Regions from separate parts of the Rhizobium sp. BR 317 genome, predicted to be linked through region 4. Evidence: predicted binding sites of a transcription regulator. Region 4 holds the regulator's gene; each other region holds the start of a gene.

The links. Region 4 encodes PhoB, which activates phosphate uptake and scavenging genes when phosphate is short. Its sites were predicted from a motif close to TGTCATNNANCTGTCAT; they were not measured.
Region 1: QD357_RS01420 (toxic anion resistance protein) is a predicted target of PhoB. The motif match lies at 2,870-2,886, and genes of this name have one in related genera.
Region 2: QD357_RS02790 (UDP-2,3-diacylglucosamine diphosphatase) is a predicted target of PhoB. The motif match lies at 2,397-2,413, and genes of this name have one in related genera.
Region 3: QD357_RS01035 (esterase-like activity of phytase family protein) is a predicted target of PhoB. The motif match lies at 2,427-2,443, and genes of this name have one in related genera.

What each region holds. Positions count from the first base shown of each region.
Region 1 covers NZ_JARWLB010000001.1:299,269-304,973, forward strand. The annotation lists gene QD357_RS01410 (5-bromo-4-chloroindolyl phosphate hydrolysis family protein) at 1-32, opposite strand, end outside; gene QD357_RS01415 (substrate-binding domain-containing protein) at 40-1,614, opposite strand; gene QD357_RS01420 (toxic anion resistance protein) at 1,620-2,699, opposite strand; gene QD357_RS01425 (cell envelope integrity EipB family protein) at 2,923-3,747, opposite strand; gene QD357_RS01430 (RidA family protein) at 3,980-4,447, shown strand; gene QD357_RS01435 (glycerophosphodiester phosphodiesterase) at 4,447-5,178, shown strand; gene QD357_RS01440 (GNAT family N-acetyltransferase) at 5,191-5,705, shown strand, end outside.
Region 2 covers NZ_JARWLB010000002.1:41,622-47,326, forward strand. The annotation lists gene QD357_RS02785 (MFS transporter) at 139-1,359, opposite strand; gene QD357_RS02790 (UDP-2,3-diacylglucosamine diphosphatase) at 1,525-2,331, opposite strand; gene QD357_RS02795 (glycerophosphodiester phosphodiesterase) at 2,444-3,199, opposite strand; gene QD357_RS02800 (NADP-dependent malic enzyme) at 3,436-5,705, shown strand, end outside.
Region 3 covers NZ_JARWLB010000001.1:217,014-222,718, forward strand. The annotation lists gene recG (ATP-dependent DNA helicase RecG) at 1-726, shown strand, start outside; gene QD357_RS01035 (esterase-like activity of phytase family protein) at 769-2,265, opposite strand; gene QD357_RS01040 (DUF502 domain-containing protein) at 2,496-3,200, opposite strand; gene glmS (glutamine--fructose-6-phosphate transaminase (isomerizing)) at 3,376-5,202, opposite strand; gene glmU (bifunctional UDP-N-acetylglucosamine diphosphorylase/glucosamine-1-phosphate N-acetyltransferase GlmU) at 5,422-5,705, opposite strand, start outside.
Region 4 covers NZ_JARWLB010000007.1:125,286-130,157, reverse strand. The annotation lists gene pstA (phosphate ABC transporter permease PstA) at 1-15, shown strand, start outside; gene pstB (phosphate ABC transporter ATP-binding protein PstB) at 30-845, shown strand; gene phoU (phosphate signaling complex protein PhoU) at 898-1,611, shown strand; gene phoB (phosphate regulon transcriptional regulator PhoB) at 1,644-2,327, shown strand; gene QD357_RS13350 (GcrA family cell cycle regulator) at 2,416-2,940, opposite strand; gene QD357_RS13345 (aspartate aminotransferase family protein) at 3,366-4,565, shown strand; gene argF (ornithine carbamoyltransferase) at 4,639-4,872, shown strand, end outside.

The sequences.
Region 1 (5,705 bases), on a different contig from region 4:
CAATTCCAGTCATTGCCGAACCAATTGCGCATCGGTGTCCTAGTTGTAGCCACGCACCGCGCGGAAGGCGCTGACGAGATCGCCACGACCATCGAACACACGCCCCGATGTCGCCTTGGTCAAGGCATCGAGCTGCGACTTGTCGGCGTCGCCAAAGGTGATGCCGAAGACCGGCACATGCGGGTTGGTTGCCATCCACTCACTCAGAAAATCGCGGCTCGCATCATCGGACTTTCCGTCGGTCATGATGACGATCGCCGGCAGATAGGACGAAAGATTTTGGGTATCCTTCATGCGCTCAAGCGCCCTGCTTGCGCAAGCATACATATCGGTGCCGCCATCGGCATGCTGCAGCGACACTTTATCGACAAGGTTCTTCTGTTGTGCGGGGTCGCCCGTGGCCAAAAGCGTCGTCCGTACGCGGCTGTCGAACGGAATGACCATGATGCGGTCCGCCGGCGTCCATTGCGCCAGCACCTTTCCGGTTTCATCCGGATTGAACAGGAACCGCATGGCAGCCTGCAATTGATTTTCGCCCGTGCCTCCCATGGAGCCGGAGAAATCCAGGCAAAGGGCCGTGAGCGACGGCTTACGCAATGCGCCCTGGTAGAGATCGAGCGCCTGGCGAATCACGGTCGGCTCCGGCATGCGGATCGCGGTCACCAACCGGCTCGGGTCGAAATTCCAACTCGGGTCCCCTTTCGTCACAGCATCTCCCAATGGAATGCGTCGGCCGGTGTCGGCAATGCGCTTCTGCACGGGTGCGGACCGCAAATAGGCGACCAGTTCGTTGAAGAAAGTTTCGACCTCGGGTCCTCGTCCGTGATCGATGAAGCCGATCGGTGAGTCCGCGATCGCCACGCCATCGGCCGGATAGATCGCATAAAGCGGCTCCTTGCCCATGCCGATAAGCTTGTCGTTGGTCTCCTTCAGCACCGCCTCGTAGTTCCACATGGCATCGTAGAGCGTGCCCTGGCCAGCAGAATCCGTATAGAGGTCCGCGAGCCAGCCGGAGGAACCCGACGAGCGTTCGACCCCGGCAAGCAGCGCCCTGACGGTACCCTGAACCTCCGGCTTGTCGAGATCGCCCGGCTCGATGACAGGCTTGTTGCCGAGCGCGCTGGAGAGCATGGCGAGATAGGCGCTGGCGCCCGAATTGGACTGGGTTGCCGAGGTCATGAGAAATTTCAGCGAGCCGTTTTTCACCGCCGCCAAGATGTCCTTCATGAACACAGGCTTGCCGATCCAGCCGAGCGCCTGCGCCTTCGATTTGCGCACGCCGAGGATAACGGGCGTCTGCGCCACCGAGGTCAGCGTCTTCACGCGGCGTTTGGTGTCGAACATATCGACCCAGACGCTCGATGCCGGCCAGACGGCGTCCTGCTCGACGCCAGTTTCGCTCTGCAGCGCCAGCCCGATATCCAGCGTGCCTTCGTAGGTGAAGCTGCAGGTGGCGTTCTTCTGTTTGCAGAATTCTTCGACGATCGGCTGGATAACCGTGTTTTCCGAGCCGGAGACGATCGAGAACTTCGGACCTTTGCCGCCGGCATCGCAGCCCGCCAAGGCGAGCGCCGCCGTCAGCGCCAGGCCGGTGAGAAGTGTGCGGATCATCATGCCGCTCATCGTGCCTCGATCATCGCCTTTTTGAGTTCGACGGTCATTCTCTCCATTTGCTGCTCGGCCTCGGCCCGCTTCCTGCGGCCTTCTTCCTGCACCTTCAGGACACCGCCGATCGTATCGATCAGGTCGCGGTTGGCGGCGGCGAGCGTATCGATATCGACGATACCGCGCTGCGATTGCTGTTCGATGGCAATCGCCTGGTCCTTCATCATCTCGGATGCCTGGCGGATCATCTCGTTGGTGGCGTCAGTCACCGTCTTCTGCAATTCGAGCGCCGATTTCTGCCGCGACAGCCCGAGCAGGATCACCATCTTCTGCTTCCAGGCCGGCACCGTCAGCGCCGATGTCGCCTGCAGATTCTCGATCAGCGTTTCGTCGCCGGCCTGCACGATGCGGATCTGCGGCAATTGCTGAATGCCGAGCTGGCGGGCCTGCTGCAGGTAGAATACCCGCTTCTCCAGCCTGTCGAGGGCCTGCAGGCTGTCCTGATAGGTCTGCGCCTCCAGCATGCCGCCGCCGGGATTGGCAGCCGCGGCATCAGCAGCGCTTTTCAGCTTCGGCAGTTCGACACTGCGGAAATGCTCTGCAAACGTCTTGCCCGCCTGCACGTAGGCGTCGAGCTGCAGGATCGACCGCTTTGTCTCCTCATGGAGATCATCGAGAAGTGCGATGTCGCGGCGCAGCGTATCCTTGTGCCGGTCGAGCTCGAGACCGATGCGATCGATCTGGCCGGCCACATCCTCGAACTCCTCCTTGAAGCGTTCCAACCTCGCCTTGAAGGACGAGAAAATCTTGGAAAGAAAGCCCTCATCCTTCAGCGATGCCGGGTCGAGCTTCTTCGACTTGATGATGATATCGGTCAGCAGCTTGCCGACCTCACCAAGATCGCGATTGCGGACCTCGCGGAGAATCCGGTCGGAATAGTCGGAGACGGACTGCTGGGCACGGTCCCCATAGACCGAAATACCGGCGCGGTCGTTCAAATCGATGGTATCGCCGATGCGGGCAATTTCCGCCGGATCGGCCGTGACAACCGGCAAAGCAGCGTTAGAGGCAGGGGCGAGATCGGTATTGGCCATAGGTCGTGCTTTCTCGTCTATCAACACGGGACCTGTCTGCGGAAGCCTGCCGATTATTCCCACAATAAGCGACGCGGCCCGCATGGCCCGCTACAATTCCAGATCGGCACAGCGGGACATGAGACTCACTCACGGGCGTGCCGGATGCACCCCAGAATAGTGAAGCTTCGAATACAATTTTATGACGAAGATTTTGCCCTGTGGCTTGGCGCCGTGGCCAAGCCTATTGGCAGGCCTTGGTGTCGAGCACTTCAAGCTTGGAAAGCTTGCCGGTCAGCACGAAGTCACCATAGTCCATGGTGAGGTCGCGGGTGATGCCGTTTTCATAGAGCTTGAACGACATGCGATAGACCGGGATGGCGTCGCCCTTGGATTTGTCGTTGAAATAGGCAACGGTCACCGGCCAGAACGGTGTTTTCGCGAACATACCGGCCTTGTCGGCATCGGGATCGTCGGTGGCGGGCGTCGACTGCTTGCCGACGACGGTTGTTGCGATCAACGACTTGTCGCCATCGTCGGAGCCGTCGAAAACCTCGGCTTCGAAGAAATTCCTGCCGAGCTTCGCATTATGAATGATGTCGAGCATATGTTCTGTCGGAAAGCGGCTCTGAATGAGCTCGACCTGCTTGGCCTGCGGCTGGGTCAAATCGACCTTGATGCCCTTCTGGTCGTCCGCCGCCGCACCACGCACGTCCTTATCGAGCTGGTCGTCCGTATAGGATTTGGTCTCGAAGCGGAAAACGCGCTTGGTGAGATCCTCGAATGTGGTCGTCTGCTGATCGCTGACGCGTGTCGTGTCACCCGTGTCGATCTGCGTGACGAAGCGGAAATTGGTGGTGAAACCGGTGCAATCGGAGCCGTCGAACTCATAGACCATACGGCCGAACATGCCGGCGATACCAGACCGGTCGGAAGCGTCCTTCAGTTCGAGATCATAGACGGCGCGATGCGCGATCAACCCGCTTGGACCTGCCGCCATGGCGGATGCGCCCAGAGACGCGACGCCTAAACTCGAAACAACAACGGCGGCAAGACTCGAGCGGAACATTCATTATCTCCTGTTGGACTCGCACGCGATGCTATAAGAACGCTTCGGCTAGAGTGAGGCGGACCGTCATCAATTCGTCATCTCACTCTGCCTTTTGATTTGGCGTGATCTCGTCCAAGATCGCTTCTGGTATTTCGGGATCGTGCTTAAATCGAGGCTGCCTTTCCCGGCAAAGGGAATCTAAGCTTGATGCCGGATTTTTGAAGATTTTACAACAAAACGGGAGATGAAAATGTCCGACGCCATCGAGAGCCGTCTGAAGGAGCTTGGCATCGTCCTGCCGCAGGCTGCCGCGCCAGCCGCCAACTATGTGCCCTATGTCATCAGCGGCAATCTTCTTTATCTGTCCGGGCAGTTGCCGATGGAAAACGGCAAGCTTGGTGTCACCGGCCTCCTCGGTAGGGATGTCGACGTTGCCGGCGGCCAACGCGCTGCCGAGCTTTGCGCCATCAATATTCTCGCCCAGGCAAAGGCAGCCCTGGACGGCGATCTCGGCCGCATCAAGCGCATCATCAAGCTGAACGGCTTCGTCGCCTCGGCACCCGAATTCGTCGAACAACATCTTGTGATCAACGGTGCCTCCAATCTTCTGGCAAATGTACTTGGCGACGCTGGCAAGCATGCGCGCGCTGCGGTCGGCATGGCAGCACTGCCGCTGAATGCCGCCGTCGAAATCGATGCCATCATGGAAATTGCATAATGAGCAAGATTGCCTGGCTTACCGAACGTCCTGTCGCCCATCGCGGCTTTCACGACATGAACAAGCAGGTTTGGGAAAACACCTTGTCGGCTTTTGGCCGCGCGATCGAGGCGGGTTTTTCCATCGAATGCGATCTCCATTACGCCGCCGACGGCGTTCCGGTCGTCTTTCACGATGACGATCTGCAGCGCGTCTGCAATCTTCCCGGCCAGCTTCGTGACCGGACCTCGGCCGAACTCGGCCTGCTCTCGGTCGGCGGCACCAACGACAAGGTCCCGACGCTGAAACAGCTCCTCAAGCTCTGCGACGGCAAGGTGCCGTTGGTGCTGGAGCTGAAGGGCCGCGAAGGTGACGATGAGGGCTTTGCGGAATCCGTGCTGGAAGTCCTGGAGGGCTATAACGGTCATGTCGCGCTGATGAGCTTCGACCATTGGCTGCTCAAGGACCTGAAGGCGCTCAACGCGCCCTACCCTGTCGGCCTGACGGCGGATGGAAATGAGCCCGAGACATTTTTTAAGCATGACGAAGCCATGCAGCTTGGGCTAGACTTCATCTCGTATTTCTATGGCCACCTGCCGAACCCCTTCATCACGGCGCAGCGCCAGCGCGGCATCCCGGTCATCACCTGGACCGTGCGCGACGAAGCGGCCCGCAAACACACATTTGCCAACGCAGATCAAATGACCTTCGAAGGGTTCGACCCAAGGGAGAGCCCTGCCTTTCCTTCCTAACAGACGAATTTGATGACAGACGAATTATCCATTCGAGTCGAGCGTTCTTTCAAAAACATTGCTCCGGAGGGCTGGTCCAAGCTCGCCGGGGCGTCGAGGACGGGTACGGTGCGGCCGTATAATCCGTTTGTCTCGCATGCCTTTTTGTCATCCCTGGAGGAGTCGGGCTCCGCCACCGACAAGACCGGCTGGCTCGGCAATCACCTGTTGCTCGAAACCGACAGCGGCGAATTGATCGGCGCCGTCCCCGGTTATCTCAAGAATCATAGCCAGGGTGAATATGTCTTCGATCACGGCTGGGCCGATGCCTTCGAGCGCGCGGGCGGCCGTTATTATCCGAAGCTGCAGTGCTCCATTCCCTTCACGCCGGCAACCGGCCCGCGCCTGCTTGTAGCCGAGGGACAGGATCGCGATGTGATTCAGCCGGCGCTGGCCGAAAGCCTGAAGGAGGTGACCCGGCAGCTCGGCGTCTCCTCCGCCCACATCACCTTCCTTCCGGAAGACGAGATTTCCGTCTTCGAAGGCGA
Region 2 (5,705 bases), on a different contig from region 4:
GCGTCACAATCGCCGACTCAGGAATCCCAGCTCGACGGTAATGGTTAATATCCGAGTGCATAGGCGATTTCCATGCCGCGCCGATGTCAAAATATGCCATAGCATTTTGATATCCAAATGAATTCGTTTTGCCCGCCTTCAGGAGGCCTCGCCCGCCCTTTCGCCAAACCCGGAACTGTGGGGCTGAAGATTGCGGGCAAGCACCACCATGGCGAGGCCGAAAGCTGCAACACCGGCCATGACATAATAGCTGGAAACACCGAGCCACGCGTAGAGATAGCCGGAAGCAAGCGTCATAAGCCCGAGAAACATGCCGTTATAAAAGAAATAAGAGCCCTGGGCGGAAGCCTCCTGGGCTTCCTGCACCGAGGCGACGATACGGCGCTGAATGCCGGTATGGACGCAGGCATAGGTGCAGGAATGAAAGCACTGCAGCACGAAATAGCCGATGAAACCGAAGTTGATCGGAAACAATATCCAGCGCAGGACACACATGCTTGAGCCGAAGAAAATCAGCGTCCAGGCGCTGAAACGACGGCTCAGCATCTTCGACATGAAGAAGACCATGACCTCCGCCGCGACCCCTATGCTCCAGAGGACGGCGATCTGCGTGCCGGAAAAACCGAGCGTCCGCCAATAGATCGACGCGAAGGTATACAGCACGGCATGGCTGGACTGCTGCACCGACACACCGATCATGGTGATCAACAACTGCGGTGAGCGCAGCCCGCCGCCGGTCGGCGCCTGCAGGTTGATCGGCTGATTGCGCCGGCGTGTCGGTCCAATGCGCGGACAGAAGAAGGCCATCACCGTCGTCAGGAAAAAGCCGCCGACCATGCTGGGCAGAACCATGCTGCCACCCCATTTCTGGATCATCTGACCGCCGATAAGGGTCGAGAAGATGAAAGCAATCGATCCCCATACGCGCATCGAGCCATAATCGAAACGCCAGCGCCGCACGCCGGAAATGGCGATCGATTCCACGACGGGTAAGTAAGGCGCGTATGTCGCCCCCTGAATGCCGTAGACCAGCAGAACCGGCCAGAAATCGCTTGTCCAGTAAAGCGCGATCGCCGTCAGCAGCGACAGTGCGCCCGACCAGAACAACACATTCGCACGTTCCTCGACGCGATCGGCCAGGATGCCGACAATGGGCACGACAAGAACGCGAACCACCATCGGTACAGCGAGGATGAGACCGATCTCGCGGTCACCGAAATTCAGTCCCGCCAGCCAGACGGGGAAAAACGGCAAGGCGATCCCGTTGACGAGCAACGGAGCACAATAGGACAAGGCGGTGCGCAAACGAAAATGCGGAGGAGCGCCCTCGCCCTGGAGAGATTTTGTCGCGGGAATCATGACAGACCTGAAGGGAAACTGATTGCTCCCTATCACTCCATCGTGAATACGACTATGGCGAGAAATAGCCCGATCGAAACGTTTCAGGGAAAATATGAGGCTGCAATCAGATAACGACGATCAAAAAATGTGACGGCGCGTTATCGGATGCGTGAGCGGCGCATATTATGCCGCCCGCACCCCAAGGGTTTCCGACAGATCCTCGATGGCGGCGCCGACCGGCTGTACCTCGGTGATCGTCTGCCAGGTGATCAGCTCGAAAGTGCCGTCTTCATGCTCGGCGATCGCCGTGCAGCTTTCGACCCAGTCGCCGGTGTTGATATACCGGATGCCATCGAAATCCTCGATGATGGCGTGATGGATGTGGCCGCAGATGACGCCGTCGGCATCGTTGCGCTTGGCCTCTTCGACCACAACGCGCTGGAACTCGCCGATGAAGTTGACCGCATGCTTGACCTGAAGCTTCGCCCAGGCCGAGAACGACCAATAGGGCATGTTCAGGCGGCGGCGAACCGCGGCGAGGCCGACATTGATGAGGATCGCCATATCGTAAGCCCAATCGCCGAGATAGGCGAGCAGACGCGCGTTGCGGACGACGACGTCGAATTCGTCGCCGTGCAGGACGAGGTATTTCTTGCCGTCAGCGGTCTCGTGGATCGCCCGCTGCGCCACTTCGATGCCGCCGAAATGCATGCCGGGGAAATCGCGCAGGAATTCGTCGTGATTGCCGGGGATATAGACGATGCGGGTGCCCTTGCGCGCTTTACGCAGCAGCTTCTGCACCACGTCGTTGCAATCCTGCGGCCAGTACCAGGTGCGCTTCAGCCGCCAGCCGTCGACGATGTCGCCGACAAGAAAGATGGTGTCCGCTTCGTGATGGCGCAGAAAATCGATCAGATAGTCCGCCTTGGCTGCTTTCGAGCCGAGGTGCACGTCAGAAATGAATAGCGTTCGAAACCGCCTGACATTCATGTTTTCATTCACGAACTCTATGTCCGTGCCCTATCCTACGTTGGCTATTCCAAAACCAGACTCGTGTTTCAGGATGATGACAAATCCTGTGCGATAGGACTATCGCGCAAGATCAGCCGCGCTTTGCAGCTATGGCGAGATCTGGGCGATCGGTTGTGAAACTTGCGACACCGAGGCGAAACATCGCCTTTGCTGCCTCGCTGGTGTGAGCCGCCCAGCCGTGCACCGTCACGCCGTTTTTCCGAAAGAACTCCGTTACTTCGGCATCGATGGACTCGGCCCGCAAGGCAATCTCGCGGACGCCAAACCGGCCGAGTGCGGCAATGACGCCTCTCCAGCCGATTTGCGCGACCATCAAGGGCGAACAGAGAAAGATAAGGCCCAGAAGTTCGCCGGCATTCAGGCCACGCTCCTCCAGCGCGACGCTGAAAACCTCCAGGCGCGGGAGCGCGAAACTGGTCACCATTGTCCGCTGCAGCATGTCGGTCGCCAACAGCTCGTCCGCAATACGGCCTTCCATGCCTTCATAGGGTTTTCCGTCCGGCCTCGCCTTGATCTCCAAGCGAAGGTCGACCGCGGACGGCCCGAAGATATCGATGGTCTGGGCAAGTGTCGGAATGGTCTCGCCGCCACTGCCGATGACGATATGGCGCATCAGTTCGTCATAGCTGAAATCGGCGATCGCGCCCTTGCCATCCGTCATGCGGTCGATCAACGCGTCGTGATGGATGACAAGCTTGTTGTCACGCGTCTGGTGCACATCGAATTCGACGAGATCGACATCGAGCTTGGCGGTTTCGGAAAAGGCGAGCCGGGTGTTTTCAGGCCACAGATGCGTACCGCCGCGGTGGGAAGCGATGAGGGTCATGAGCGTTCCTCCGTTTTTGCCCTCATAGGCCAGCGCCGTGACCCCCATGTGACGCATTTTCGCCCTTCGCTTACCATCGGGTCCGGAAGTCAGCGTTTGCGGACCGGAAAAACAATTCTGAAAACGACGCGACAAAAAACCTTCTGTCCGCGTCAATTGCATACTGTGCACCCTGGGTGATTGATGTATGCAGGGGGAATCAAACGCGAGCGCGCAAGCAGGAATGGAGGAGCGTAATGGATACGCACGACACATCGAAGGCAGCCAAGAACATGGCGAGTGGCAATCTCGACGACCAGGCTCTCTTCTTTCATCGCTATCCCCGTCCCGGCAAGCTGGAAATCCAGGCGACGAAGCCGCTCGGCAACCAACGCGACCTGGCGCTTGCCTATTCTCCCGGCGTTGCCGCGCCCTGCCTTGCCATCCGCGACAATKCGGAAACGGCCTTCGACTACACCTCGCGCGGCAATCTCGTCGCGGTCATCTCCAACGGTTCGGCCGTCCTCGGTCTCGGCAATATCGGTCCGCTTGCCTCCAAGCCCGTAATGGAAGGCAAGGCTGTACTCTTCAAGAAATTCGCCGGCATCGATGTCTTCGACATCGAAGTTGCCGCACCCACCGTCGATGAGATGGTCAGCGCGATTTCCGCGCTGGAGCCGACCTTCGGCGGCATCAATCTGGAAGACATCAAGGCGCCCGAGTGCTTCGACGTCGAACGTCGTCTGCGCGAAAAGATGGAGATCCCGGTATTCCACGACGATCAGCACGGTACCGCCATCATCGTTGCCGCCGCTATTCTCAACGGGCTTGAATTGGCCGGCAAGAAGATCGAAGACGTCAAGATCGTTGCTTCGGGCGCCGGCGCGGCGGCGCTTGCCTGCCTCAACCTGCTGGTCATCCTCGGCGCCAAGCGTGAAAACATCTGGGTCCACGATATCGAAGGCCTCGTCTATGAAGGCCGTACCGAGCTGATGGACGAATGGAAGTCCGTTTATGCCCAGAAGAGCGATAAGCGCGTGCTTGCCGAGTCGATCCCCGGCGCCGATGTTTTTCTCGGCCTCTCTGCCGCCGGCGTATTGAAGCCTGAGCTGTTGGAGCAGATGGCGGAGAAGCCGCTGATCATGGCGCTCGCCAATCCGACACCAGAAATCATGCCGGATCTCGCCCGTGCCGCCCGACCGGACGCGATGATCTGCACCGGCCGTTCGGACTTTCCGAACCAGGTCAACAACGTCCTCTGTTTCCCCTATATCTTCCGGGGCGCGCTCGACTGCGGCGCCAAGACGATCAACGAGGAAATGAAGATGGCCGCAGTGCGCGCCATCGCGTCGCTTGCCCGCGAGGAGCCGTCCGATGTTGCCGCACGCGCCTATACCGGCGAAACGCCGGTCTTCGGGCCGAATTACCTGATCCCCTCGCCCTTCGACCCGCGTCTGATCCTGCGCATTGCGCCCGCCGTTGCGAGAGCCGCGGCCGAAAGCGGTGTGGCCCTGCGCCCGATTGCCGATTTCGACGCCTATATGGACGAACTCAACCGCTTCGTCTTCCGCTCCGGCTTCATCATGAAGCCGATTTTCGCCGCAGCCAAAACCGCGGAGCGCAAGCGCGTCGTCTTCTCCGAAGGCGAGGATGAGCGCGTGCTGCGCGCTGCCCAGGTTCTTCTTGAAGAAGGCACTGCGGTTCCGATCCTGATCGGACGTCCGTCCGTTATCGAGACCCGCCTGAAGCGCTATGGCTTGAAGATCCGGCCGAATACCGATTTCGCCGTCATCAATCCGGAAGACGATCCGCGCTTCCGCGAATATGTCGAGCTCTATTTCTCGCTGGTCGGCCGCAGCGGTGTCATTCCGGAAGCAGCGCGAACGATCGTGCGCACCAACACCACCGTCATCGGCGCCCTGGCGCTGAAGCGCGGCGAGGCCGATGCGCTGATCTGCGGCCTCGAAGGCCGTTACGAACGCCATCTGCGCGTCGTACGCCAGATCATCGGCAAACGCCCCGATGTTCGCGATTTCTCGGCGCTCAGCCTGCTGATCTCGCAGCGCGGCGCGACCTTCTACACCGACACCTATGTCACCTTTAATCCGAATGCCGAGGAGATCGCCGAGTCGGCGGTGCTGGCAGCCGAAGAAATCAAACGCTTCGGCATTTCGCCGCGGGCCGCTCTCGTTTCGCATTCGAATTTCGGGTCGCGGGAATCGGAAAGCGCGACCAAGATGCGCAATGCCCTGGCGCTTGTCCGCGAAATGGCACCGGAGCTGGAAGTCGACGGCGAAATGCATGGCGACAGCGCCATCTCCGAAAGCCTGCGCCGTCACGTCATGCCGGACAGCACGCTTACCGGCGAAGCAAACCTGCTGGTCTTCCCAAATCTCGACGCCGCCAACATCACCCTCGGCGTGGTCAAGACCATGACCGACGGCCTGCATGTCGGCCCGATCCTTCTCGGCACGGCGCTCCCCGCCCACATCCTGTCGCCGTCCGTCACGTCGCGCGGCGTCGTCAA
Region 3 (5,705 bases), on a different contig from region 4:
ACGATCACCATTCCGACCGAGCGAACCGGCGATATCGTTGCACGGTTGAAGAGCGCTTTGTCCGAAGGCAAAAAAGCCTATTGGATATGCCCACTTGTCGAGGAAACCGAAGAATCTGATTTAATGTCGGTCGAAGAACGGCATGCGAGCTTGACCAAGGCGCTGGGGCCTGGGATCGGGCTCATTCACGGCCGCATGAGCGGACCGGAAAAAGATGCCGTGATGATGGCGTTCAAGAATGGAGATATCCGCCTGCTGGTCGCCACAACGGTGGTCGAGGTCGGCGTCGATGTGCCGGACGCGACGATCATGGTGATCGAGCATGCCGAGCGTTTCGGTCTGGCGCAGTTGCACCAGTTGCGCGGGCGCGTCGGACGTGGCGACGAGGCGTCCACCTGCATCCTGCTCTATAAGGGCCCGTTGGGTGAAACTGGTCATGCCCGGCTGTCGATCATGCGCGACACCGAGGACGGTTTCCGCATTGCCGAGGAGGATCTGAAGCTGCGTGGTGAGGGCGAGTTGCTCGGCACGCGCCAGTCCGGAACGCCCGGCTTCCGCATCGCCAGCCTCGAGGCCCATGCCGATCTCCTGGAAATCGCCCGCAAGGACGCCGCCTATCTGATCGAGCGCGATCCGGAGCTGACGGGTGAGCGTGGCATGGCTGTGCGTACCCTGCTCTATCTCTTCCGCCGCGACGAGGCGATCCGTTTTCTGAGAGCGGGATAGGTGGATGGACGCGGCAATCGCGTCCATCCAAATCATAGGCCGTTACTTGGCCGAAAGGCCGGGGATCGTGACCTGGAACACCTGGAACATGGTGTCGACATCAGCTCCACCATCGCCCTTATAGGCCGCGCCAACCTGGAAACCGTCCTGGGTCAGGAAGTCGTTGTCGTTGGCGACGAACAGGAAGTAATCGTCCGGCAGTTTCGGATCCATGACGCTCAGGAGCGACATGGCTTCCCACTTTTCGGAGAGATTGTTGCGATCGTTCGGCGCACCATTGTGGAGGCCGAAGCGAGCGAGATCGGCGCTGTCGTTGATGTCGATGAACTGGCTCACAGCCGCCGGCTTCACCGAGGGATCGACGACACCCTTGGGAGCGACCGGCTTATCGGCATCGAATGCCGTGCCGTGAATATCGGTTGCGGCTGAGACATCGACAATGTCGATGCTGCGATAGAGCGACTTATCGCCCTTCACGCCGTAGCCGTTGTTGCTGTCGCGGGCCAGCATGAGGAAGGTCTGCGGCGAGAGAGCCACGATTTCGCTCTGGGCGGCGACGGCCGTCTTGCCCTTGGCGTCGGTGAAGACCGGCAGCGGCACGACATATTCATGCACCAGCTTCAAATGGGCCAGATCGGTGGCATCGTAGACCAAAGTGCGGGTGTTCTGGCGCGTCGAGCTGGAATCGCCGCCATCCTGGCGGGTTGCGGACTGCAGCACGGCAATCAGGAACTTGCCGTCCGGCGTCAGGGACATGCCTTCTAGGCCCTGATTGTTCTGGCGGCCGCTGGTCGGATCCTTCGGGTCCGGAGCGGATTCGCCAGGACCGGGATTGTTGGAGGCGAAGTTGACGGCACCATTGCGCATCGGCAGCAGCGCAGTCGGCGGCGGGGTTGCGGCCATCATGCGGCCATCGGCGGCGAAGCGATAGATATAGGGGCCATACTCATCGCTGATGAACATGGTGCCATCGGGCAGTCGGGCGACGGCTTCGGTATCGAGCGAAATCTTGCCGTTCGGCGCTTGAGGCAGCAGCGGCATGCCATCAGCCGGCTGACGGGTGCCGTTAGCCGGATCGAGACCGGTCGTGTCGGCGCCCTTGTTGTCGGTCAGCAGCACGGTGTCGGCGAGCTTGGCATCGACGCCAGACTGTTCCTTGCCGACCGGCGGTGTTGCGCCCGGAGCAACCGGCGTCAACTGGACATCGATGGTGTTGAGACGCGGGCGATAGTCGGTCGTGCCGACAGCATTGTAGCCGCGGTCGGGCAATAGCCACAGCGAACCTTTGTAGGAACCATCGGCATTGCGCACCCAGCTCTTGGTGTCGATGGACATACCCGAACCGGAGCCGAAGGTCTCGCCGAACTTGTCGCGCAGATTGGCCGGGATACGGCCAACGGCGACGCGGCCCTTGTTGACCAACATGACGCCGCCGACGGCGACGGAGCTATCGGCGAGGGCAGCGATCGGCGCGGAGAAAACAAAAGTGGCGAGCGCTGCGGAGAGCAGCGGCAATGTCATTGAACGCACGTTTTTCAAGGCAATATCCTCCTGATGAAAAAGCCCTTTTTGCTGGAACGGCATTCACCTTCAGACACGGCCAAAGCCGTGTCGAACGATGCATCCGGTTCTAGTGATCCGGACTTCGACAATGAGGTGCGCCCCGATTGCCTTTCCGGCAGACGGTCTAAGACGGCAACATGATAAGGACATGACAACTCGCCCCAAACGCGTGGGCGAGAGAGGAAGAGATCAGAAAAAGCGTAGTTCTAAGACAGCGTTTTTACGGGGACAGGCGCCGGCGGCGGCAGTTCCTTGCCGATCAGCTTTTCCCGATATTCCGGCGAAACCAGGCCGCCGGAGATCAGCAGTTTGGCGCCATCTTCCGGGCTCATGTCGAGGATCGTGATTTTTTCACGCGGCACGAAAACCAGGAAGCCGGCTGTCGGGACGGGCGTCGGCGGCAGGAAAACGGCCACCATGTCATGCCCCATGGCGTTGAACCTCGAAGCGATCTCACCTTTGGCGTCGGTCGAGATGAACACCATCGACCAGAGGCCGGGGCTCGGATATTCGATGAGGCCGACCTTCTTGAAAGACGTGCCCTGCTCCTTCAGCACGCTTTCGAAAATCTGCTTCACGCTCTTGTAGATGGTTCGCACCAGCGGCACGCGCTGCACGATCGATTCGCCGAAGCGGACGATGCTCTGACCGATCAGGTTTTTGGCGAGGAAACCGACGATCGTGATGAAGATCATAGCGATCACTAGGCCAGTGCCGGGAACGGCGAAATTCAGATAGCTCTCGGGATCGTAGCGCGCCGGAATATAGGGCCTGACCCAGCTATCTGCCCAGTGGACCACCGACCAGGTGAGCCAGAGCGTAATGGCGATTGGCGCGCAGATAATCAGGCCCGCCAGGAAATTGTTTCTGATCCGCGTTGCCACAGACACTTTGATGGGTCTATCCGTCATTCGCCGTTCGAAAACTCCGTTCCGTCGCCACCGCTAACCGGCAAATTCCCCCACCATCTCCTATGTGAAACGTGCCAGAAATCGGCACGTAGCACAACCCGCCAGTCACGTCATCGGCGGGATCAGAGCCCCGTTCACGACGACGTTATTTTAGGAAAACAGCGGGGAATGCAGCCTATTCCACCGTCACCGACTTGGCCAGATTACGCGGCTGATCGACGTCCGTGCCCATGAAGACAGCGGTGTGATAGGCGAGCAATTGGATCGGCAGCGAGAAGATCATCGGCGCGATGATTTCATCGACAATAGGCAGGGTAATCGTCGCCATGGTCGGCAGGGTAGAAGCCGCTGCCCCCGCCTCGTCGGTGATGAAGATGATGCGGCCGCCGCGCGCCGCTACTTCCTGCATATTGGAGACGGTCTTATCGAAGAAGCGGTCGTAGGGAGCGATGACGATAACAGGCATGTTCTCGTCGATCAGCGCGATCGGACCGTGCTTCAACTCACCGGCGGCATAGCCTTCGGCGTGGATGTAGGAGATTTCCTTGAGCTTCAGCGCACCTTCCATGGCCAGCGGGAAGCTGGTGCCACGGCCGAGATAAAGCACATCCTTGAATTTGGAGATCTCGCGGGCAAGGCTTTCCATCTGCGGCTGGATGATATTCAGCACCCGGGCCATGATGCGCGGCATCTCGACGAGATGGCCCACCATCGCCTGTTCATCCTCGGCGCTGACCGTACCACGCGCTTTGCCGGCGCCGATTGCCAGAGACGCCAGGACTGCAAGTTGGCAGGTGAAGGCCTTGGTCGAGGCAACGCCGATTTCGGGGCCGGCCATGATCGGGAAGACGGCATCGGATTCGCGCGCGATGGTCGATTCCTTGACATTGACGACGGCACCAATCTTCAGGCCATTGTCCCTGCAGTAGCGCAGCGACGCCAGCGTATCGGCCGTTTCGCCGGACTGCGAGATGAACAGCGCGGCTTGCGATGGCAAGAGCGGCATCTCGCGATAGCGGAATTCGGAGGCGACATCGATCTCGACCGGCAGACGGGCATAGCGCTCGAACCAATATTTGCCGATCAGGCCGGCGAGATAGGCCGTGCCGCAGGCTGAGATCGCGAGGCTGGATACGGCGTTGAAATCGATCGACGACGCATTCGGGTGCACCCGATGGCTGCCAAAATCGACATAATGGCTGAGCGCGTGAGAGATCACCTCCGGCTGCTCGTAAATTTCCTTTTCCATGAAGTGGCGATGATTGCCCTTGTCGACAACATAGGCGGTCGCCTGCGATATCTGCCGAACGCGGTTGACCTCCCGGCCGCTGAAGTCGACGACCGTGGCGCCAGCGCGGGTGATGATCGCGCAGTCGCCATCGACCAGATAGGTGATCTCGTTGGTAAAGGGCGCCAGCGCGATGGCGTCGGAGCCAAGGAACATCTCGCCATTGCCGAAACCGATGGCGAGCGGCGGGCCGGAACGGGCCGCCATCAGCGTGTCGGGATCGTTCTGGAACATGACGACCAGTGCATATGCACCAGTGACGCGGTTCAGCATCTTCAGCATGGCTGCGCGCGGATCGAGGCCCTGGCGGAGATATTTCGCCAGGAGATGCGCAACGACTTCCGTATCGGTCTGGGTGGCGAAAATCCTGCCCTCGGCCTTCAATTCTTCGCGCAGCTCGGAGAAGTTCTCGATGATGCCATTGTGGACGACGGCGACGCCTTCGACAAAATGCGGATGGGCGTTGGTTTCGTTGGGAACGCCATGCGTCGCCCAACGGGTGTGAGCAATGCCAGTTGCGCCGGGCAGCGGCTCGACGTCCAGCCGCTTTTCGAGATTGAAGAGTTTTCCTTCGGCGCGGCGACGATCCATGACGCCGTTATGAATGGTGGCAACGCCAGCCGAATCATAGCCGCGATATTCGAGACGCCGCAAGGCATCCACCAATCGCTCCGCCACAGGCTTCGTTCCGACGATCCCGACAATGCCGCACATGCAATTCTCCGTCTGCCCAAAATATTGGAGCAAGTCCTAATGATTCTAATCGTTTTCTCAATCGCCGCGATGGTCACTTTCGATTTCTGACCGTTACGCGACCCTACCGCGCCGAGGCATCCAAAGGATGCGTTGCGGACACAGCAGGACTTTAGAGTAGCGCACAATCCTTTCCTTAAATCGATTCCGATTTAAGGGCTCCTGCGCTGGACTTTAGGCTTAGTGGCTGCCCTTCTTCGCCGCCTTGATGGCTAAGGCCCGATCGCGGATGACCTTGGCACGGCCAGGTTTTACCTCCTGGCGAGCGCGTCCGAAGGCCAGCGCTTCCGCCGGGACATCCTCGGTGATGACACTGCCCGAGGCGACATAGGCGCTGTCGCCAATGCGCACGGGCGCCACCAGCGACGAGTTCGAACCGATGAAGCTGTTTGCGCCGATATGGGTCTCGTGTTTGTTGACGCCATCATAGTTGCAGGTAATCGTGCCAGCGCCGATATTGCTGC
Region 4 (4,872 bases):
GAGCGGCGCTGGTGACAGGAGGCGATGGAATGAACATGATGACGGAAGCCGCGAGCGAAAAAGCACTGGCCAGGAAGATGATGACGATCCCCTATAAGATGATCGGCCAGGCTGTCTCGGTCTATTACGGCGACAAGCGTGCGCTGTTCGATGTCGACCTGAACATCCGCGCCAACACGGTCACCGCGCTGATCGGTCCTTCCGGCTGCGGCAAGTCCACTTTCCTGCGTTGCCTCAATCGCATGAACGATACGATCGACACCTGCCGCGTCACCGGCAAGATCACGCTCGACGATCAGGATATATACGACAACAGCATCGACGTTGTTGAGCTGCGCGCCCGCGTCGGAATGGTGTTCCAGAAGCCCAATCCGTTCCCGAAGTCGATATACGAGAATGTCGCCTATGGCCCGCGTATCCATGGCCTGCATCGGTCCAAGACCGATCTCGACCATATCGTCGAAACCAGCCTTCAGAAGGCCGGGCTGTGGGGCGAGGTGAAGGACCGGCTTTTTGAGGCAGGGACCAGCCTCTCCGGCGGCCAGCAGCAGCGCCTTTGCATCGCCCGTGCCGTCGCTGTCAGTCCGGAGGTCATTCTCATGGACGAGCCGTGTTCGGCGCTCGATCCGATTGCCACCGCCAAAGTCGAGGAACTCATTCATGAGCTTCGGGAAAACTTCACGATCGTCATCGTGACGCATTCCATGCAGCAAGCAGCCCGCGTTTCGCAGCGTACCGCAATGTTTCATCTCGGCCATCTGGTCGAGGAGAACGATACCGATAAGATGTTCACCAATCCCGATGATTTCCGCACGCAGGATTACATCATGGGCCGTTTTGGCTGATGATGCTCCCCCGCGCGGTTCCCTTCGCACCTTTCACCTTGAGGATAGAAAAATGGTCTCTACACACATTCTCTCTGCTTATGACGAGGACCTGAAGTTCCTGACGCGCCGCATTTCCGAAATGGGCGGCCTGGCGGAGCAGATGGTCAGCGACAGCGTCCGCGCGCTGGTCAACGGCGATGCCGCTCTGGCGCAGAAGGTCATCTCCGACGACGTCATTCTCGACCACGCCGAGCGCGAAGTCGGCGACAAGGCGATCGTCACCATCGCCCGCCGCCAGCCGATGGCTGCCGACCTTCGTGAAATCATGGGCTCCATCCGCATCGCTTCCGATCTGGAACGCGTTGGCGATCTCGGCAAGAACACCGCAAAGCGCGTCATCGCCGTGCAGGGCACCGGCGTTCCGCGGCGTCTCGCCCGCGGCATCGAACACCTCTCCGAACTGGCGCTCGTCCAGCTCAAGGAAGTGCTCGACGTCTACTCGACCCGTTCGCCCGACAAGGCCGTGTCGATCCGCGAGCGCGATGAGGAAATCGACGCCATGTACACCTCGCTCTTCCGCGAGATGCTGACCTACATGATGGAAGATCCGCGCAACATCACCACCTGCACGCATCTTCTTTTCTGCGCCAAGAACATCGAGCGCATCGGCGACCATGCCACCAACATCGCCGAGACGATCTATTACATGGCGACCGGTGCCCAGCCCGAAGGCGAGCGCCCGAAGGACGATACCGCCAACACCGTCGGTGCAGTGACGGAATAAAGTAGACGCCAAGAGAAGGAGACCAGAGGCGCATGGTTCCGAGAGTAGCTGTTGTAGAAGACGAGGAAGCGCTAAGCGTTCTGCTGCGCTATAATCTCGAGGCGGAAGGCTTCGAGGTCGACACTATCCTGAGAGGCGACGAAGCCGAGCTGCGCCTCCAGGAGCGCATCCCCGATCTTCTGATCCTCGATTGGATGCTCCCMGGCGTGTCCGGCATCGAGCTCTGCCGTCGGCTGCGTATGCGGCCGGAGACGGAGCGCCTGCCGATCATCATGCTCACCGCTCGCGGCGAGGAAAGCGAGCGCGTGCGCGGCCTTTCCACCGGCGCGGACKACTATGTCGTCAAGCCGTTCTCGACGCCGGAGCTGATGGCCCGCGTCAAGGCAATGCTGCGCCGAGCCCGCCCGGAGGTTCTGTCCACGGTCCTGCGCTGTGGCGATATCGAACTGGACCGCGAGACCCATCGCGTCCACCGCAAGAGCCGTGAAGTGCGGTTGGGGCCGACGGAATTCCGCCTGCTGGAATTCCTGATGTCATCGCCCGGCCGTGTCTTCTCGCGCTCTCAGTTGCTCGACGGCGTGTGGGGGCACGATATCTATGTCGACGAACGCACCGTCGACGTGCATGTCGGCCGTCTGCGCAAAGCGCTGAATTTCTCCAATATGCAGGATGTCATCCGCACCGTTCGCGGCGCGGGTTATTCTATGGAGGCCTGATCGGGGAAACCCGGCGGGCCGTCCTCCAACATGGCGGCGGAAACAGAAAACGGGCCTTTCGGCCCGTTTTTCATATGGTTGATATGGCTCAGTGTGCCGCCCGGCGCCGCTCATGCACGGGCTGGTAAGCCAGCCGCTGGTGGTAGGTGCAGTAGGGCGAGGAGTCCGGGCTGTCGTTGCCGCAGAAGTGAAAATCATCCTTCAGCGGGTCGCCGACCGGCCACTTGCAGGTGCGTTCGGTGAGTTCCGTCAGGCCGAGGCGGCGCGAGATCGGAACGACCACATTGGTGGCCGGGCGATATTCGATCTCGTGGACCGTATCGATCTCGACCTCTTCCTTGAGCATCGTCGCACCCTGCTGGCGGGTAACCGTGCGGGTTGCAACGCGCGAGGCGTAATTCGGCGCCCGTGGGGCCGAGGTATTGCGCTTCGGCGCTCGAGCTGCGGTTGCTGCGCCACCGGCCTTCGCTCGGCCTGGCAGGCTCAAGCGATGCACTTTGCCGATGACGGCATTACGGCTGACACCACCGAGCTGTGCCGCGATCTGGCTGGCGCTCAAACCTTCGGACCACAGCTTTTTCAGCTTCTCGACGCGTTCGTCTGTCCAATTCATGCCCTGTCTCCGCTGTCGCGTTTCTGATGGCAGAATCCCTCACCATTGCCTCGCATTGGGTCGAGGCGTGAAACGCTTTAAAATTGTGGTGACTAGTTCCGCCGCATGCAGTCTAGTAATTGGTTTTTAACCTAGTGTGAGGCTGACTCCGTGACAAGAGTCGCGGGATTCTTGAGGAATCGATTTCGAGGTTTTCCCCAACTTGCTATACGTGAGTGGCATTTATGCAATATAACTTGTCGAAGAGATGGCCTCCCTCCGGAGGCGCTCTGCCGCACCTGCTAAATCGCCAGTTTTGTTGACATCGCAGTGCAAAACATCAATAGTGCTCAGGCCGCCGAAAGGCGGCATTTTTGATTTTCCGGGGCCCGTTTCACACGAAGGAAACGACAGGCCCTAAAGGTTGTGATCGAGGAGAATGCGCCATGGCTGAAACCGCGCCGCTTTATGACACCTACATGCGTGCTCCGCTGCGGTTCGAGCGAGGCGAGGGCGTGTGGCTGATCACGGAGACCGGCGAGCGCTACCTCGATTTTGCCGCCGGCGTTGCGGTGAATTCGCTTGGCCACGCTCATCCCCATCTGGTTGCAGAGTTGAAGTCGCAGGCTGACAAGGTCTGGCACCTGTCCAACCTCTATGAGGTGCCGGGCCAGGAGAAATTGTCGAAGCGGCTGACGGACGCCACCTTCGCCGACAAGGTGTTCTTCACCAATTCCGGAGCCGAGGCTCTGGAATGCGCCATCAAGACGGCGCGTCGCTACCAGTTCTTCAAGGGGCATCCCGACAGATACCATATCATCACCTTCGAAGGCGCCTTCCATGGCCGCACGATCGCGACGATCGCTGCCGGCGGCCAGGAGAAATACCTGGAAGGTTTCGGCCCGAAGGCCCCCGGCTTCGACCAGGTGCCTTTCGGCGATCTCGACGCCGTGCGTGCCGAGATTACCGGTGCTACGGCTGCGATCCTGATCGAGCCGGTGCAGGGCGAGGGCGGTATCCGCCCGGCGACCAACGAGTTCCTGCGCGGCCTGCGTCAGATCTGCGACGAGCATGGCCTGCTTCTGGTCCTCGACGAGGTTCAGAGTGGCGTCGGTCGCACCGGCAAGCTCTTCGCCCATGAATGGGCCGGCATCACGCCGGATATCATGGCTGTCGCCAAGGGCATCGGCGGTGGCTTTCCGCTCGGCGCCTGCCTTGCGACCGCGGAGGCGGCCTCGGGCATGAAGGCGGGCACGCATGGCTCGACCTATGGCGGCAATCCGCTCGCCATGGCGGTCGGCAACGCCGTGCTCGATGTCGTGCTGTCGGATGGCTTCCTGCAGCATGTGCGCGATGTGGCCTTGGTCTTCCGCCAGGGTCTGGCCTCGCTCAAGGATCGTTTTCCGGATATTATCGAGGATGTCCGCGGCGAGGGGCTGCTGCTCGGCATCAAGGCTGCCATTCCGCAGTCGGATCTACTGCAGGCGATCCGCGCCGAACATCTGCTGGGTGTGCCGGCCGGCGACAACGTCATCCGTCTGCTGCCGCCGCTGGTGGTCACGGCCGAGGAGGCGCGCGAAGGCCTTGTCCGTATCGAACGCGCTGCAGAATCTCTGCGCGCCGCCCGCGTCAAGAAGTCGGCTTGAGTTCAACGCCTGCTGATCGGGGCGTTTTTGCCCTCACAGCGGGCGTTATCATTTCTGGAGTACAGGTAGGGACATGGCTTCACCGAAACACTTTCTCGATCTCTCGGCCGTCGCGGCTGCCGATCTGCGCAGCATCATTGACGATGCCATCGTGCGAAAGCAGGCGCTGAAGGCAGGTGCGGCCGACAAGCCGCTGGCCGGCAAGATGCTGGCGATGATCTTCGAGAAGCCGTCCACCCGCACCCGCGTCTCCTTCGACGTCGGCATGCGCCAGCTCGGCGGCGAGACGCTGTTCCTGTCGGGTACG